DNA from 3 places in the Cronobacter sakazakii genome. Region 2 is predicted to be linked to each of the others. Evidence: predicted binding sites of a transcription regulator. Region 2 holds the regulator's gene; each other region holds the start of a gene.
The links. The regulator CRP, encoded in region 2, controls carbon source genes, mostly activating them, when cyclic AMP is high. The targets are predictions, from matches to a motif close to ATGTGANNNNNNTCACAT.
Positions count from the first base shown of each region.

Region 1 (2,270 bases), 400 kb from region 2:
CCTTTGTTAAAGCGAACGTTTTCTAAAACGACCAGCTCGCCTTCAGCCACTTCAACGCCGTCGAGGTAGTCTTTCGCCAGGCGAACCGGGGAGTTCAGTTTGTCTTTCAGGTAGTTAACTACCGGCAGCAGAGAGAATTCTTCGTTGTATTCGCCTTCGGTCGGGCGGCCCAGGTGGGACGTCACCATCACTTTAGCGCCCTGTTTCAGAGCCAGTTCGATGGTCGGCAGGGAGGCGCGGATACGCGCGTCAGAGGTAACTTTGCCCTCTTTTACCGGAACGTTGAGATCGGCGCGGATCAGAACGCGTTTACCTGCCAGATCCAGATCGGTCATCTTAATTACAGACATGGTGAATCCTCTCGTTGATTCTTAAAGTTTTGCAGACACCATACGCACAGGCCTTAAGGCCGTAACGCATGAAATCTTACCTGAAACCAATAGCTGCCATCGCTAACGTGGTGTCGAGCATCCGGTTAGCGAAGCCCCATTCGTTATCGCACCAGACCAGTGTTTTAATCAGGTGCGCTCCACTCACCCGTGTCTGGGTGCCGTCCACAATGGCGCTGTGCGGATCGTGGTTAAAATCTGTTGAGACCAACGGTAATTCCGTATAGTCAACTATACCATGAAATGCACCCTGTGCCGCTTTTTGCAGCAACAGGTTGACTTCATGGGCTTTTACCGGTTTTTTAACCGTCACGCTTAAATCAATGGCCGTCACATTAATGGTAGGCACGCGCACCGCAATTGCCTCAAAGCGGTCATGAAATTTAGGAAAAATACGCGTTATACCGGCGGCAAGCCTGGTATCGACCGGAATGATGGACTGGCTGGCCGCGCGAGTGCGGCGCAGATCCGGATGATAAGCGTCGATAACCTGTTGATCGTGCATGGCGGAATGGATGGTCGTCACGGTGCCGGATTCAATCCCGAAGGCGTCGTCCATCAGCTTGATAATCGGAATAATGCAGTTGGTGGTGCAGGAGGCGTTAGAAACAAGGCGGTGCTCAGCGCGCAGTTCCTCTTCATTAACGCCATAAACGACAGTAGCATCGAGATCGTTGCCGCCCGGGTGTGAGAACAGCACTTTGCGCGCGCCCGCTTCGAGATGGGCAATGCCATCGGCGCGGCTGCCGTAAACGCCGGTGCAATCGAGCACCACGTCCACATCCAGCGCTTTCCAGGGCAGCGCGTTGATGTCGCGCTCATGCAGCAGGCGAATGACATCGTTACCAATCCAGAGCTGCTCGCCTTCCTGACGAACATCCCACGCGAAACGGCCGTGGCTGGTGTCATATTTCAGCAAATGCGCCATGCCCGCAGCGTCGGCCAGCTCATTAATGGCGACCACACTGATTTCCGCGCGACGGCCGGACTCATACAACGCACGAACTACGTTGCGCCCGATGCGACCGAAGCCATTAATCGCTACGCGTAAGGTCATATCTCTCCTGCCAGAATCCCGGATGTAAAGGAGCTGACAGAGTAATGCAGCCACCTTTGAAGGGGAATCCTCGCCCGTCACAAACTACAACCGTTTGATGGATTGTCGAACAATCAGTCGACTGAAACGCTTCAGCAAGAATAAGCGAAACGTGGAATAAAAGGAATGATAACGCAGCGAAATGACACTAACTTCTGACCTGCATCACATTTTTTCTGGAATAAATTCCACCATTACACCTGCCGGGGTGAATGACGGACAGAAATAAACCATAACGGCAGTCAATATCGACGTTACGCGCCCGCCGCCGCATCCTACAATGGTCACGGCTCCACATTAACAAAGGGATGGTGATGGCGTATCCAGAAGAGTACGAAAACGCAGGAAGTCTCGCCGCCCTGCGCGCGCGCTTTCGCGGCTGCTTGCTTGGCGGCGCCGTGGGCGATGCGCTCGGCGGCCCGGTGGAATTTTTACGGCTTGCGGAAATCACCGCGCGCTTCGGGGCGCAGGGCGTCACGGATTATGAATATGCATGGGGCGGCATCGGGAAAATCACGGACGACACGCAGATGACGCTCTTTACCGCTGAAGGGTTGCTGCGGGCCTGGATGCGTGCGGCGATGCGCGGCATCGGCCCGTCGTTCACCGGTGTGACCGCTCACGCGTATTTACGCTGGCTGCTGACGCAGGGCGAGCGCAACCGCCACAATCTGCTGGATAAAACGCAGATGTCCGGCTGGCTTGCCGGGCATAACGCGCTTTTCCATGCCCGCGCGCCGGGCAATACGTGCCTCAGCGCACTGCGCGAAATGCGCGCCTTCGGC
Region 1 covers NZ_CP011047.1:1,754,287-1,756,556, reverse strand. Annotated here, with positions in the region: gene pgk (phosphoglycerate kinase) at 1-350, opposite strand, end outside; gene epd (erythrose-4-phosphate dehydrogenase) at 427-1,446, opposite strand; gene CSK29544_RS08265 (ADP-ribosylglycohydrolase family protein) at 1,800-2,270, shown strand, end outside.
Region 1: epd (erythrose-4-phosphate dehydrogenase) is a predicted target of CRP. The motif match lies at 1,639-1,656, and genes of this name have one in related genera.

Region 2 (2,270 bases):
AGCGCGGCGGATTTCAGCGACAAATAGCTTTTCAGCGCCCGCAGCAGCGGCAGGCGGCGCTTACCGCTGTCCATCAGGTCACGGGCGTAGAGCGGGCGCTGGGTGCGCAGCACGCGTGCAATACGGCTAAAATGGTATTCGCAAAACTGGCCAACCGGGTTATCCGGGTGCTGGCGGGCGATTTTCGCCAGCGCCTCGATCTGCTTATCCATTGAGAAGCGGTGCGAATAGCGGTGGTAAAGAATATCGTCAGAGAGCGTGCGCAGGCGCGTGGCGACGGTCTGCGCCGTCCAGCGCAACACCGCTTCGGCGTGGCTGCGCTCCACCAGTTTTTGCACTTCGCCGGGCTGATGCAGCGACACCGAGATGTGCTCCTGGAGATCCAGCGCCACCTGAAACGTGCGCAGCAGGCGCTTGTAACCGTTCTGCTTAGTGGCGGAGAGCATCTGCAACTGCTGATAGCACTGGCTTATCTGATCCACCACTTTTTGCTGATGCACCAGCAGCGGCGGCAGCGCCTGTTCCGGCTCGGTGTGGCGCGTCAGCAGGCTGTATTTGGCTTCGCAGTAGTCGGCGAGGCTTTTATAAATCATGCTTAACGATTCACGCAGCGGCTGCTCGCGCCACAGCCAGAACCAGAAACCGTTAAACGCGCCATACCAGAGCGTGCCGAGCACATAGAGCAGCATAGGCTGCCAGATGGGCATATTGCCGGCGAGGCTTAACGTAAAGATCGCCGCGATGAGCGAGGCGGGCAACAGACGCGCATGCAGCGGGCTGATTTCCGCCGTCACGCCAAGCAGCAGCGCCAGCATCAGCAGAATGAGCGGCAGCGGCACAGACTGCAGCAGCAACAGCTGCACCGCCAGGCTGCTCAGCGCAAACAGCGATGCGCCGATGATCAAGCGTTTAAAAAAGCGTTTGTGCGGGGTATCGAGACCGGCAATGTTGCAGCAGGCGGGAACGAGTGAAAACAGTAACCCTTGTTGAAGATGGCCCAGCATCAACCCGACCGCCACCGGCAGGCTTAAGATGAGCGTTTGCCGTAAAGCGTAATTAATTTCAGGGTGATAGATAAGACGACGCCACATAGGGGAGAAGTATAGATACAAAAACGGCGTGTTACCGAAGCGACACGCCGTTTTTTGATTTTTTAGCGGGTTCCGTAAACCACGATGGTTTTCCCGTGGGCGGAGATCAGGTTTTGATCTTCGAGCATTTTCAGAATGCGGCCAACGGTTTCGCGGGAGCAGCCGACGATCTGGCCGATTTCCTGACGCGTGATTTTGATCTGCATCCCGTCAGGATGGGTCATCGCGTCCGGCTGTTTCGCCAGGTTCAGAAGGGTCTGCGCGATGCGGCCAGTCACGTCGAGGAAGGCGAGGTTGCCCACTTTCTCAGAGGTAACTTGCAGGCGGCGAGCCATCTGCGAGGAAAGACGCATCAGAATATCCGGGTTAACCTGGATCAGCTGACGGAATTTTTTGTAGGAGATTTCAGCCACTTCACAGGCAGTTTTAGCGCGAACCCAGGCGCTGCGCTCCTGACCTTCCTCGAACAAACCCAGTTCGCCGATGAAGTCACCCTGATTCAGGTACGAGAGGATCATCTCCTTGCCCTCTTCATCTTTGATCAGCACTGCCACTGAGCCTTTAACGATGTAATACAGCGTCTCCGCTTTTTCACCCTGGTGAATCAGCGTGCTCTTAGATGGATACTTATGAATGTGGCAATGTGACAAGAACCATTCAAGAGTCGGGTCTGTTTGCGGTTTGCCAAGCACCATGCGCGGTTATCCTCTGTTTTAAACTGGCTCCAAAGACAGGGCGCGTAACCCCTGTCTGGCTTTGCATTCATCATCTTCCCGAGTCCTGGGAAGTTGGCTGTCCGTGGACGTCGCAGCCGATAAATTATCTTCTCCTCTGCATACATGCGTAACATCAATGTATCGCCGCTGCATCCAGACTGTTTTAGCATAGCTTTTCTCAGGTGTCTCCTGTTGTCTCGTTTCAGCTTGACGCAGGTCGCCCTTCCATTGCCTCTGACGTCGCGCGCGCGTAATCTGTCAGAAAAATGAATAGCCTGGAGTGATTAACATGCATGCACGAGTGAAATGGGTGGAAGGGTTAACCTTCCTGGGCGAGTCCGCCTCCGGGCATCAGATCCTGATGGACGGCAACTCTGGCGACAAAGCGCCGAGCCCGATGGAAATGGTTTTGATGGCCGCAGGTGGCTGCAGCGCGATTGATGTTGTCTCTATTCTGCAAAAA
Region 2 covers NZ_CP011047.1:1,356,587-1,358,856, forward strand. Annotated here, with positions in the region: gene CSK29544_RS06265 (YccS/YhfK family putative transporter) at 1-1,091, opposite strand, end outside; gene crp (cAMP-activated global transcriptional regulator CRP) at 1,154-1,786, opposite strand; gene CSK29544_RS06275 (OsmC family protein) at 2,097-2,270, shown strand, end outside.

Region 3 (2,270 bases), 2.2 Mb from region 2:
TCAGAAAAAGAGATCCAGAAGAAATATGGTATTCATTGCGGTTATATGTGAAGGGTGAGCGGCGGGTACCGCTCACGAAGGGAGAGAATTGCTTTACAGCAGATGCGGCCACAACCGCATAGTCATATTCACGATCTCAATTAATTCTTCCTGCGTCGCGCCTTCACGGGCACTGACGGACATGCCGTGGACCAGGCAACTGATAAAGCGCACCAGCGCAGGCAAATTGCAGTTTTCCGGGATTTCCTTTTGCGCCTGACGTTCACTGAAGAACCGCAGCAAAATGGCCTCACGTTGCGTATTACGCGCTTTCAGCGTGGCGGCGATCTCCTCTGACGAGGCGGCCAGCGCAGCGGAGGTGGTGACCATAAAACAGCCAGCGGGCGTCTCTTTGCTGGCGAAGCAGCGTGCCACCGCGCACAGATAATCGTGCAGCGCTTCGTCGACGCGTTTTTCGGCGTGAAAAAGCAGGTTTTCCTGCTGCTGTGCGAAACGCGCGATATAGCGGTCGAGCACAGCCCGGAACAAGCCCTCTTTATTGGTGAACTCCGCATACAGCGTGGGTGCCTTGGCGCCAGTCGCTTCGACCAGGTGCGCAAGTGACGTCGCTTCGTATCCGTGTTGCCAGAATAGTGCCATGGCCTTATCAAGCGCCGCTTCCCTGTCGAACACTTTTGGTCGGCCACGGCTTTTTTTAGCGCCACTGTGGGCTTCTGTAGTCATAGTGCCGTTTAACCTCTTTATGTAAACCTGCCCTCAAAATACCCCTTTTTGCCCCCGCAGTACCAGCAAAACCGCGCTGCAGGTGCGCCACAGGGGACGTGACAGGCGTTTAAGTAATTAAAATAACGATCATTAAAAATTATATTGACACGTGATGCAGATCACAACTATCATTTATCTATCGATCGTTAATTAAATAAATATTAACGACCACGTAACTAAATCCGCATTACAAACGAAAGGGTACCCACATGAAAACCGTTAAAGCACTGTTCGCCGCCGCTGTACTGAGTTCGTTGTCGTTTGCAAGCGTCGCTGCCGTTGAGGTGCAGTCCACCCCGGCAGGCCAACAAAAAGCGGGCACCATCTCTGCGACCGCAGGGACTAACCTGTCTTCGCTGGAAGCCGAGCTTGCGCAGAAAGCTGACGATATGGGCGCAAAATCGTTCCGTATCACCTCTGTTAACGGCCCGAATAATCTGCACGGCACCGCCGTCATCTATAAATAAGCCGTCAAGATCACCTGTTAAAAGGCCCTGTCTCCGGACAGGGCCTTTTTTGTTTCAGATGGCGTCGCTGGCAGGCGCTGGCGGGTGAGCAGTGACGTTAACCGGTATGCCGGAGCGCAATCGCAGCGCCTGTTCCATCACCTCTCGGTCGGTTTGCTCTGCGGCTTCAAAAGTTTTGAGCGTCGCGTTGAGAGTAATCGGCAGCGTTTTCGGGTCATCCTCGATGCGCTTTGAGAGCGGCTGATGGACTTCAACAAACCGACGCCCGTCCGGCTCGACAGACGCTTTCACCGGCGCGTTGATGATATTGACGCGCGTACCGACCGGCACTGCGCTGAACAGGTGTTTGATGTCGTCATCGCGCAGACGGATACAGCCCGAGCTGACGCGCATACCGATACCGAAATCCGCATTCGTGCCGTGCAGCAGATAGACGCCGCCGTAAGCTGCAAGGCGTATGGCGTGGTGGCCCATCGGGTTGTCCGGCCCGGCAGGCATCACGGCCGGTAAATCGATCCCTTGTGCTTTATAACGTGCGCGTATATTGGCCGTCGGCGTCCAGGTCGGGTTGGCGCGCTTTTGCGATACCGTGGTCTGCATGGTTGGCGTGAGCGTGTCGCCGTCAAGCTGGCCGATGCCAATCGGGTAGACGGTCACTGTGTTCTCGCCCGGCGCAAAATAGTAGAGCCGCAGCTCGGCAAGATTGATCAGAATGCCTTCGCGCGGGGCATCCGGCAGCAGCATCTGGCGCGGAATGGTCAGCACGCTACCCGCGCGCGGCACATACGGATCAACGCCTGGATTTGCCTGCAACAGCGCCAGAAACCCGACGTTATAGCGTTTGGCGATCGCCTCCAGCGAGCCGCCGTCGTCCGCCACCGTGTGGTAGAGGGTTTCGCCAATCAACCGGCTGCCTGGTGCGGGGAGAGGGTAAGTATTCGCCAGCGCCTGGCTTGCGCCAAACGTCATGCCAGCGACAAGCGCCAGCCATGACAGCCAGCGAGAAAAACGCGCATGTTCTCTTTTCATTTACAGATC
Region 3 covers NZ_CP011047.1:3,681,272-3,683,541, reverse strand. Annotated here, with positions in the region: gene CSK29544_RS17575 (TetR/AcrR family transcriptional regulator) at 94-723, opposite strand; gene bhsA (multiple stress resistance protein BhsA) at 975-1,232, shown strand; gene ldtC (L,D-transpeptidase LdtC) at 1,287-2,261, opposite strand.
Region 3: bhsA (multiple stress resistance protein BhsA) is a predicted target of CRP. The motif match lies at 873-890, and genes of this name have one in related genera.